Linked DNA regions of Beijerinckia sp. 28-YEA-48. The protein of the gene in region 2 interacts with the protein of the main gene of each other region in a pairwise test. Links are inferred from orthologs where the notes say so. Each region holds a gene or a part of one and is shown on either strand. Other genes may lie near its edges.

The links. Proteins that work in one complex are often made in the same cells at the same time.
Region 1: the proteins of dps (region 2) and clpS interact in binary tests that used the Escherichia coli proteins (3 or more experiments, as listed by UniProt). The link is inferred for Beijerinckia sp. 28-YEA-48 from one-to-one orthologs.

The regions. Positions count from the first base shown.
Region 1 is NZ_FNSI01000001.1:820,809-826,492, forward strand. Bases 2,046-4,773 are described here. They hold clpS (ATP-dependent Clp protease adapter ClpS), read right to left. Parts: upstream 3,742-4,773; coding sequence 3,349-3,741; downstream 2,046-3,348. Other genes in these bases: clpA (ATP-dependent Clp protease ATP-binding subunit ClpA), read right to left, coding at 2,046-3,339; BLW50_RS03925 (phasin family protein), read right to left, coding at 4,174-4,515. Also shown: BLW50_RS03910 (lyase family protein), read left to right, coding at 1-832; more of clpA, read right to left, coding at 880-2,045; BLW50_RS03935 (serine hydrolase), read left to right, coding at 4,914-5,684. UniProt on the Escherichia coli protein: Involved in the modulation of the specificity of the ClpAP-mediated ATP-dependent protein degradation.
Region 2 is NZ_FNSI01000001.1:2,035,841-2,041,628, reverse strand. What follows is about bases 1,593-4,424. They hold dps (DNA starvation/stationary phase protection protein Dps), read right to left. Parts: upstream 3,333-4,424; coding sequence 2,853-3,332; downstream 1,593-2,852. Other genes in these bases: BLW50_RS09610 (TauD/TfdA dioxygenase family protein), read right to left, coding at 3,458-4,345; BLW50_RS09620 (hypothetical protein), read left to right, coding at 1,879-2,778. In the rest of the region: BLW50_RS09630 (MFS transporter), read right to left, coding at 1-746; BLW50_RS09625 (hypothetical protein), read left to right, coding at 995-1,288; BLW50_RS09605 (hypothetical protein), read left to right, coding at 4,607-5,062; BLW50_RS09600 (CocE/NonD family hydrolase), read right to left, coding at 5,116-5,788.

The sequences.
Region 1 (5,684 bases), 1.2 Mb from region 2 along the record:
AGGCTGGATCGAACGCTCGAACACCGCGATGCTCTCGGGCGCTGTGGGCAGCTATGCGGCGCTGGGCGCGGATGCTTTCGCTGTCGAAGGCGAGGTGGCCAAGGAGCTTGGCGCCGGCACGCCGTTCACCGCCGATTGGAAAGGCGCTCGCGACATGCATGCTGAATATGGCGAGCTGCTGGCGATCGCCGCGCGCTCGCTTGGCCGCATGGGACAAGAGGTGTTCCTGCTGCTCGGCGATGACTTCGGCGAATTGGAAGAGCCGACGGAGAATGTCGGCTCTTCGACCATGCCGCACAAGGTCAACCCGAGTTATGCGCGCACGGTGGTGCAGATGTCGCGGGTGGTGCCGGCGCAGGCGCAAATTCTGCTCGATTGGATGATCACCATCTATGAGCGCGACCAGATCTCCAATGCCGATACGTTGGGCGATATTTCCATCGCCATGGAGCGGGGCACCAAGGCGGCTGTGCGAATGGTCGCCGTTCTCAAAGTTCATCCGGAGAATATGGCCCGCAATATCGATCGCACGCGCGGGTTGATCATGGCCGAAGAGGCGATGTTCATCCTGGGCGAGAAGATCGGCAAGCATACGGCCCACGAAGAAGTGCGGCTTGCGGCGCGTGCCGCCTGGGAGAAGGGCACGACCTTGATCGAGGAGATCAATGCGCGGCCCTCTTTGGCGGGTGCAGCCAAGGAACTCAATCTGGAAACGCGTCTCGACCCGAAGAAATATATCGGCCTGTCGGCGGAGGCGACTGACCGGACCATCGCCTTCATTAAGCGGGCCCGAGAAACAGACGCTCCGGCGTTGAAGCCGGAGCGTGGGTAGTCAGCAAAGTATTTTCCGGTTCTGATTTTGATCAGAACCGGAAAAGTTTAGCTCTTCAGCGGCTCCGGCGGCGGCTTGATGTCGCTTTCGGGCGGCTCGTTGGTAGCGCGCTGCTTGGCGCGGCGCACTTCCGGCTCTTCGCGCGGGGCGCGCTTCTTGCGGCTGGCCTCGACCACTTCGCGGTCGGGCTTCGGCAGAACCGGCCCTTCCGGATAGATGAAGGCCAATTTCTTCTTGCCGTTCTCGTCGTCCTGCACGACGACCTGCACCGTGCCACCGCCCTTGAGACGGCCGAACAGCACTTCGTCGGCCAGCGGCGTCTTGATGTGCTGCTGGATGACGCGTCCCATCGGCCGGGCGCCCATCGCCTGGTCGTAACCATTGTCGATGAGCCAGCTGCGTGCTTCGTCGGACAGTTCGATCGTGACATTGCGGTCGCCGAGCTGGGTCTCGAGCTGGGCGATGAACTTGTCCACCACCTGAGCGATGACTTCGCGGGGCAGGTGGCCGAACTGGACGATGGCGTCGAGACGGTTGCGGAATTCCGGCGCGAACAGCCGGTTGATCGCTTCCAAATCCTCGCCCTCACGCTTGCTGCTGGCAAAGCCGAAGGCCGCACGGGCCATGTCGGCGGCGCCGGCATTGGTCGTCATGATCAAGATGACGTTGCGGAAGTCGATCTGCTTGCCGTGGTGATCGGTCAGTTTGCCGTGATCCATGATCTGCAACAGGATGTTGAACAGATCCGGATGGGCCTTCTCGATCTCGTCGAGCAGCAACACGCAATAGGGATGCTGGTCGACCGCGTCGGTCAGCAGGCCGCCCTGGTCGAAGCCGACATAGCCCGGAGGTGCGCCGATCAGACGGCTCACCGTGTGGCGCTCCATATATTCGGACATGTCGAAGCGGACGAGCTCGACGCCAAGGGCGACGGCGAGCTGGCGTGCCACTTCGGTCTTGCCGACGCCGGTGGGGCCCGAGAACAGATAGCTGCCGATCGGCTTCTCGCCGTCGCGCAAGCCGGCGCGGGCCAGCTTGATCGCCGCCGACAGGGCCGCGATCGACTTGTCCTGACCGTAGACCACGCGCTTCAGCGTATCTTCGAGATGCTGCAGCACTTCCGCATCGTCCTTCGACACGGTCTTGGCCGGAATGCGCGCCATCGTCGCGATGGTGGCTTCGACTTCCTTCGTGCCGATGGTCTTCTTGCGCTTGTTTTCGGGCAACAGCATCTGGCTGGCGCCGGTCTCGTCGATCACGTCGATCGCTTTGTCCGGCAGCTTGCGGTCATGAATGTAGCGCGCCGAAAGTTCGACGGCGCTCTTGATCGCGTCGTTGGTGTAACGGACGCGATGGAACTCTTCGAAATAGGGCTTGAGGCCCTTCATGATCTCGATCGAGTCCGGGATCGACGGTTCGTTGACGTCGATCTTCTGGAAGCGGCGCACGAGTGCCCGGTCCTTCTCGAAATACTGGCGGTATTCCTTGTAGGTGGTCGAGCCGATGCAGCGCAGCGCGCCCTGGGACAGGGCAGGCTTCAACAGGTTCGATGCGTCCATGGCGCCGCCCGAGGTGGCGCCGGCGCCGATGACCGTGTGGATCTCGTCGATGAACAGAATGGCGTTCTTGTGCTGTTCGATTTCCTTGATCACCTGCTTCAGGCGTTCTTCGAAATCGCCGCGATAGCGGGTGCCGGCGAGCAGCGTGCCCATGTCGAGCGCGAAGACCGTGGCGCGGGCCAACACGTCCGGCACCTCGCCCTTGATGATCTTGCGCGCCAGACCTTCGGCGATCGCCGTCTTGCCGACGCCGGGGTCGCCGACGAGCAGAGGATTGTTCTTCTGCCGGCGGCAGAGGATCTGGATCGTGCGCTGTACCTCGGCTTCGCGGCCGATCAGCGGATCGATGCGACCGTCGCGGGCCTTCTTGTTGAGGTTGACGCAATAGGCTTCGAGCGCGCCTTCCTTCTTCTTGCTGTCGCCTGGTTCGCGGCTCTCGTTGCGCTCGCGCTGGCTCTCTTCTTCCTCAGCACCGCGCGGCGCCTTGGTCGCGTCGGACATGCCGGGGCGCTTGGCGATGCCGTGGCTGATGTAATTGACGGCGTCGTAGCGCGTCATGTCCTGCTCCTGCAGGAAATAGGCGGCGTGGCTTTCGCGCTCGGCGAAGATGGCGACGAGCACGTTGGCGCCGGTCACTTCTTCGCGACCAGAGGACTGCACGTGAATGACGGCGCGCTGAATGACGCGCTGGAAGCCGGCCGTCGGCTTGGCTTCATCGCCGCGCCCGTTGGTGGCGAGATTGGCGAGTTCGTGGTCGATGTAATTGACGAGGCTCTTGCGCAGGGCTTCGAGATCGACCGAGCAGGCGCGCATGACGGCCGAGGCGTCGGAGTCCTCGATCAGGCTGAGCAGCAGATGTTCCAGCGTGGCGTATTCATGGCGACGCTCGTTGGCCGTCGCCAGCGCCCGGTGCAACGTCTGTTCGAGATTTCTTGAGAACGACGGCATTGGCGCTCCTTACTTCTTTTCCATAATGCACTGCAGCGGATGCTGATGCTTGCGGGCGAAATCCATCACTTGAGTCACTTTGGTCTCGGCTACTTCGTAGGTATAAATGCCGCATTCACCGACGCCGTGTTGATGCACGTGCAGCATGATGCGCGTAGCCTCATCGTTATTTTTGTTGAAATAGCGGCGCAGCACCGAGACGACGAATTCCATCGGTGTGTAATCGTCGTTGAGCAGCAGCACGCGATACATGCTGGGTTTGCGCGTCTGGGTGCGCGTGCGCGTGATGACTGCCGTGCCGGTGCCGTTGTTGTTCGCGCCGTTGCCGTTGCCGTTGTTGGCCTCTTCCGCCGCCCGGGTGGGGCTGGCGCGATCCTGGCCGTTAGCCGGGTCAGTATAGATCTGGCGACCGGCGTGCCGATCGGTGGCCTCGCCGTCAATCGCGGAAGCGCGGAATGCCGATATCTGCCTCGCCGGTAAACGCAAGAAGCCCTCCAAGGGATTCGACCCTGAAAGTCTACCTTCAATCCCAGGGTCGTCTGCAACACTTATTCGATGTTTCACCCGAGTAATGTAGGAGCGATGCAGGAGTTGCGCCAGTGGGGGGAAGGTTATCCGCACCATTAAGGTGGTTGTTCACAAATCCGCCCCATTCCGCGTCGTCTTGCAGCGCCTTCTTGCGCGGTGATTTGCCGCGAACCGTGCGTCTTGTCTGGAATAAGAATGAAAAAAGGCCCGGCAATCAGCCGGACCTTAACGCTCAGAGATTAATAACGCGCGCGCTGATTGCGCTGCATCACGGCGTGACGTTCACGCCGAGTTGACGCGTCCGTTTTACTTGGCTGCGGCCTGAACCTTGGCGACCGCCGTTTCGACGGGCTTGAAGGCATCCTTGGCAAGGGCGGTGTAAAGCTCACCCATCTTCGTCGACTGAGCGACGAAAGACTCATAGGCGGACTTGGCGTATTCGCTCTGCGCCTGGAAGGCGACATCGACTGACTTGGCGGTGACGATCTTTTCGAAAGCCGCGGTGGCGGCTTCGAGCGACTTCTTGGAATAATCGGTCGCTTCGGTGGCGATCTGCTGGAAGCCCTTCGACAGGGCCGAGCTGGCGGCCGTAGCGGCCTCGAACTGGTCTTTGCCGAACGACTGGAAGTCTTCCACACTCTTGAACATAGGTTGCCCCTCGAATTTTGGCCGACGTGCGACGCTGTCTCGCGGGCGGCCGGGTTTGGCTGGCGTGCAGCCTCTTATATGTGCGGTGCACAATAAAAGTCAATCAAAAAATTGTGCGGTGCAAAAATATTTCGCACGCCAGCCGGCCGATCCGCGGCCTTATCGTCAAAAACGCCTCAAATGCGGTCGCCGGCGTCAGGACCTGATTAACCGGCGCGTAACCGCATTCCATTACGGTCGCATTCTGTTGTGCGGCGGCAACACGGCGAGCTGCCTTAAAAATTGGCATCGCCCGAAGGTAGTGGGACATTGTGATGGCATTGCGTAGCGTTTTTTTGACAAAGCCAGTTCTTCACCTCGCTATCGGCCTCGGAATTGTGACTATCGCCGGCAGCCTCGTGTCCACCGCCGAAGCCAGGCCGCGGCATCGCCGTCATGCCGCGGCGGCGGTCTCGACCTATTCGCCGCCCTATGCGGCGATCGTGGTCGACGCCAATAGCGGGCGAATTCTGCACGCGGTTAATGAAAACGCGCTGCGCCACCCGGCTTCGTTAACCAAAGTCATGACGCTCTATATGCTGTTCGAGCAGCTTGAGCGTGGCAAGCTCCGCCTGGACAGCGAAATTCCGATCTCGTCCTATGCCGCCGCGAAGCCGCCGACCAAGCTTGGCCTGCGCCCAGGCCAGTCGATCACCGTCGACAATGCCATCAAGGCTGTGGTGACGCGCTCGGCCAATGATATCGCCACGGCGATCGGCGAGGCCATCGGTGGCGACGAAGCGACCTTTTCCGACATGATGACCCGCAAGGCGCGGTCTCTGGGCATGACGCGTACCCGTTTCGTCAACGCGTCCGGACTGCCCGATCCAGATCAAGTGACCACCGCTACGGACCTGAGCATTCTCGGCCGGGTGATCCAGGAACGGTTCCCGCGCTACTACGGTTATTTCCAGACCCATACCTTCTATTACGGCCGTCAAGCCATTCGTAATCACAACCGCCTTTTGGGCAGTGTCGAAGGCGTCGATGGCATCAAGACGGGCTATACCCGGGCCTCCGGCTTCAATCTTCTGACGTCGGCCAAGCGCGATGGCCACCGCATCATTGGTGTGGTGCTCGGCGGCAAGTCGGGCGGGGCGCGTGATCGCGTCATGGCCGGCCTGGTTGAG
Region 2 (5,788 bases):
CCGGCAGCCCCTGCGAGCGCGGCGAAGGCGAGCACGGAGCCATAGACATCGTAGACTTGGCCAAGCGCCAGGAAGATCACCAGGGCCCAGGCCGTATTGGCGGCGGAGATGATCCAGCCGTCGACGAGAAAGATCACGGTGCCCTTGCGCGCGGCGGCATAAGCACCAGGCGGCGCGATGCGCGCCACGGGATCGTTGCTGATGGAGAGCAGCGGCAGGATGGAAACAGTGGCCGCCAAGGCCGCCGTGCCGAAGGCCGCCCACGGGCCGATCAAGGTCAGCATCAAGCCGCCAGCCAGCGGACCAACGATGCTGGCGACGGCACTCAGAATTTGCCGAAAGGCAACTTGCCGTCCGCGTGCATGGGCATCGCCCAGGGTCGCAAAGACCGCGTGATAGGCGGTCCAGTAGAACACATTGCCGATGCCCGAAATCAGGATGTAGAGCGCCAGCGCCACATCGAGCCCGCGCACCTCAGCCAAGGCCAGATATTGCATGGCGACCAGAGCCGTGCCGATCACCAGCGTGAATTTCAGCCCGATCGCCGGGCTGACCGCCAGCAGGATCGGCCGTAGCACGAAGCGCAGGGCGAGCACGGCGCCGAGCACCAGGAATACATGCGGCAGGCCGAGGCCGTTCTTCAGGAAGAAGGCCCCGGTGAAGGCGCCGCCGATCTGGAACGAAAGCTGTACCAGCCCGCTATGCAGGTTGAGCCGGTTGATATTGCGGTTGGCGAAGGTGGCCATGGCGTAAGGAATGCTTCTCAATCTCGCGACGTGGGCAGGCCTATCGGGCTGCGCAAGCGCTTAATCCCGATTTGTCAATCAATCCATTGATAAGACGAGAAAAACGAAATTCTTGCGGAAATTCATGCGCGCAGCCCTTCAAATCTTCGCAGATGATCTGGATTTATCTTCGCAAATTTGCGGAGATAGCCTCACCAGAGCGGGCAAGCTCGATATGTGACACGTCGTCGATAGGGTGAGGGCTGACGATGCACGACAATCCTTTGCCATCCTACATCCGCCGAACCGCGCAAAATGCCGCCTCGCAAAACATGCGCAGATACAAGCGTGATCAGTGGAATGAGGCTGATTGGGCTATTCTCTCTGAAACGCGCGAAAAACTCATTCGCTCCCACTACAGTCGCTTGGGTGAAGCCATCAACTCACAGAATCCATTTACGCGCTTTCAGATGATCGATGTCCTGGAACGCAATGGCCACCTCCATGGGCCGATCGCCGATATCAAAAACAAGATCGCCAGCTATCTCGAAAAGAACGCGTGATTGGCAAGCAACGGGCGCTCGAAGTTTTTGAGAAATGAGAGAAGCGCGCGCACGGCCGGAGATCGCGATTTCGAAGGTCGGTTCCAGGGCTGGAAATTCGAACTCAGCGGAAGCTTGCCGAGCGGAAATTAAAATCGAACAAACAGAGAACAAAATTCCGCCGCCCTCCCTTCGTATTTTGGGCCCGATTTGAACGCGGCGGGTGCCGCGGTCCTGAGAGAGGAGAACGGCCCTTGGATCGAGGGACAGGAACATTGCAGCAGGCGGCGCGGCAGCGGCCGCGAAGCTACGACTTCTGCGCCCGCAGGAGCGCGTCGGGGAGGGGGTGCCACGAGATTCTGAGGAACAACCCCATGCAAGGGTGCTTTTCCATCGCGCCTCAACTGAAACGCGACTTTGCCAAGCGCCTTGTTTTGAAGGGTTTCAGGCCGGAAAGGGCGAGGGGCTCAACAAGCCGCCATGCCCGTCAGGCGCAAAATCGCCGCTTTTACAGGCGACCGGTGTTAGGGGTTGCTTAACCATAAGCGGCTGAAATGATGGGGTGGCGCTCCGATCCGCCTAGATATTCCGATCGTTTACGAGGGTTGCGTTTGGGTTACTTGCTTCCGCCTCCGGCGCCAGCACCGGTCGTCGTCGTCAAAGACGTCGGCGGATTGGTGTCGGACTATCGTGCGCAGACGGCCGTCTATCGGGCCGAGGGTCGTGAAGTGCGGCTGCTCGAATGCAGGTCTGCGTGCACATTGGCGTTGAGCCTGCCGAATGTCTGCGTCTATCCGTGGAGCGTTCTCAAGTTCCACACCGCCTATAATCAGAACACCAAGGAAATCGACCAGGGCATCACCGCCGAACTGTTCAATGCCTATCCGCAGCCGGTGCGTGAGCGTCTGGGCTATCTCACCCGCAACTATCGCAATCTGAGCGGCGGCGAATTGATCGACCTCGGCGTTCGCGATTGCCGCAAGGGTCCGGACGTGCAGATCGCCCGCCGGACGCAGCCGCAAGTCCAGCCCGTGGCCGTCGCGTCGAACGTACAGCCAGCCCCGCAACAGAGCGCTGCGGCGGGGCAGGGCGTCAATCCATTGTCGGGTCTGGTGCAGAGCGTCGCGTCGCTCTTTGGTTCCGAGCAGCAGCCTTCGGCGACAGCTGCGCAGCAGCAGCAGCAATGGCCGCAGGTGCAGGTGGCTTCGGTCAAGCCGGTGGATGACGTGCCGCTGCCGCCGCGTCGCCCGACGGGCCTGCAGGTGCCGGACGAAATGCTTGCAGATGCTGCTGCGCCTGACGCCGCCGGCGAACTGCAAAACGTGCAGATGGCCAGTGTGCAAGTGGCCGATGTTCCGACACCGCCACGCCGCCCGATGCACGTGGCGCTCGGCACCTATACGCGGCCGATCGAACTGCCGGCCGTCATCATCGGCGCCGCGCCGATCCTGCCGACGGGTCTGTCGGCCTATGCGCCATTGCCATCGCTGTTGGCCAACGTGCAGCGTTAAAGCGGCGCCACTTCACGGGCACAAAATAAGGGCGGCTCCTTGCGGGCCGCCCTTATTTTATCTCAGGCAGTCACTCACCCCTTATGGGCGGCGACGAACCAAAGGTCTTTATCGACCGCGCGTGAAATGCCCGTGAAAATATCGGCTGTGTCGGCATCGCCCGCCTCGTCCGCATCGTCGATGGCCTTGCGGACCGAAGCGCCAAAGGCCGAGAGCCGCTCGCTCAAAGCTTTGACATGGTCGGCCGAGGCGACAGCCTTGACCGGATAGGCCGCGAGGTTGGTTGCTTCGGCCACCACCTGCGTCGTGCCGAGCGCCATGCCGCCGAGCTGTACGGCGCGTTCGGCGATCGTGTCGACATGGTCGTCGACGCGAGTGGCGATCTGGTCGAACAGTTCGTGCAGGCCGATGAAATTCTCGCCCTTGACGTTCCAATGCGCCTGCTTGACCGCAAGCTTGAGATCGATCGCGTCGGCGAGCCTGGCGTTGAGGAGCTCGATCATCTGATTGCGAACGTTACTCTTGATGTCCGTAACGATGTTGTTGGTACTCATGAGCTCACCCCGTCTTGTGAAACATGTGGTTAATGCCTTGGCAGGCGCCGGGTTCCTTGCAGGGTTCTCGGCCAGCTGCGTGCAAAGATATTAGAGCGGGCTGCGGCGCATGCAACCCATGCGCGCTATTCGGCCGCGGATCGATCCTGCCAGGCGGGGATGACGGTGCTGCCGGCGATGGTCATGCGGCGCATCAGGCGATGCTGATCTTTGGGGAAATCCGTGCGCGCATGGATCGAGCAGAGATTGTCCCACATTAAAAGATCGCCTTGTTTCCAGACGTGTTCGTAGATCAGCGACGGATCTTCGGTGAAGCTGTAGAGCTCTTCCAGCAGCGCATCGCTTTCGGCATCGGTCAGTCCCTGCACCCGATGGCTCATCAAGCGATTGACATAAAGCGCGCGGCGACCGGTCTCCGGATGTCGCAGAACCATAGGCTGATGCCAGTGTTTTATATCGGCGATATCTATCGAACTCAGATCGAGGCGGGAGTCCTGGACTTCATCGAAGGCTTGGAGAACGGTGCGGCCTTCGATCCTGTCCTTCAAGCGTTGCGGCAGGTTGTCATAAGCCTGATACATATTGGCGAACTTGGTGTTGCCGCCTTCGCTTGGCACTTTGATCGCATAGAGAAAGCTCGCCCGGTTCGGCTCGGCCGCGTAGCACATGTCGTGGTGAAACCACAGTTCGCCATCGGGCAGGACGCCGATCGGTTTGCCGTTCTCGCGAATGTTGGACACCAGCATCGCCGCCGCGTTGTAGTCGGGGCCATTCTGCTGCCGTGGGTTCTTGGCGGGCAGGCGGTTGGCGCGACCGCCGATTTCACCCCACAGGGAGACAAAGGTGCGTTGCTGCTCCGGGTCGAGGGTTTGGCCGCGATAGTGGAGGACGATGTGGTCGAACCAGGCCCGGCGCAGTTGCGCCACTGTCTCGGGAGCGAGCGGAGCGGAGAGGTCGAGGCCACGGATTTCAGCGCCGATATGGGCTGAGAGGCGGTGAACGGAGAGAGTCACGGCGGGCTCCTGGCGTTTCCTGTCTTTTCTTAGGGCGCGAATATAGCGCTCCCAGGCATTCCCTCAAGCGCGCCCTAAAAGCATCAGCCACATTCACTTGCCATTCACTTGCCATTCACTTGCCATTCAGCGGCGCAGACCTAAATATAGCCCAGTCGTTCCGGGGCGGGAATCGACAGCCTTCGAGGCGAACCGTCCCCCGGGGTGCGAAACCGTCCGCCGCCATTGCGGCTGGATGCTCGTGACCGTGGGGATTTGTTGATGACCATGAAAATCAATCTGAATCGGCGTGGCTTCTTTGCCGCCGCCGCCGCGTCGCCGTTCGCTGCCAAGGAAGCCGCCAAGAGCGTCATCGAGGAAGCCGCCAAAATGCAGGCGGCCGCGATGCAGGCTGCCGGCATGTCTACCTATTCCGACACGATCTATACCGGCATCGCTTCGTCCCATGTGTCGGCGCCCCAGCGCAGCCTTTGGGATGCGATCATGGACATGGGCGTGCCGGACTGGAAAGAGCAGGATATGCGCATCGATGCCAAGCGCAGCCGCACACTTGATCCCGACATCGCGGCGATGAAGAGCTTTTCGCTGCAAGCTAAACTGCGCCTGCAATGGGAGCGCAATTACGAACTGCTGGTCGAACGCGCCATGCAGCAGAAGCGGATGGAAAAGATGAAGCGCAGCTTCTTCGACAGCAATCCGGATATTTCTGAATATTGAGGCTGTGATCGATCCAACGCCAGGCTAAGCCCTGGCGTTGGCGTATCCTCTCATCAGGTCTCGCGCTTGGGAATGATCGGCAGGAGCAGATGGGACGGCCTGTCCGGTCCCGTATGGATAGTCACATCTCCGCCGAAAATGCTGATCGGCCGATCAAGCGCATCGTCGTGAAGCCAGGGGCCCGAGCCGCTGCGCAGCGGATCTCCGCTAGGCGAAGGGCGCATGAAATCTTTGCCGCGGATGTCGAGGGCAAGGCGATATCCAGCCGGTAACACGATACAAGTTGGCCAGATTTCGACGTTGATCTCGTAGAGGTCACCGGGAACCAGAGGCTGCTTTTCATCATGCGTATGATAGGGCTGATAGGGCAGGGAGCGCTCGGCACAGAGTTTTCGATGGGAGGCACGCAACCAGCCTTGCGCCAATGGTGTGTGTGGATCGACGGTCCCTTGAAATTCGACCTCGCGTCCATCAGCGGAGAAAGCTTGAAGCGTGACGAAAAAGTCGGCATCCGATGTCGATGAGGAGATGAACAGTTTCAGAGACAACGGCCCAGTTATCTCTGTCTCCTGGTCCAACGGCGGCGACAGCCAGAGTGTGCTTTCATGGGCCGCGATGAATTTCTTCGTTCCGTCTCGGGATGAGGCATTCCAGCTCAGCGAGCCACTGTTGGCGTCGAGGAAAAGCCTCGTCCATTGTGTTCCCGACAGCGGCCATTCGTTCTCC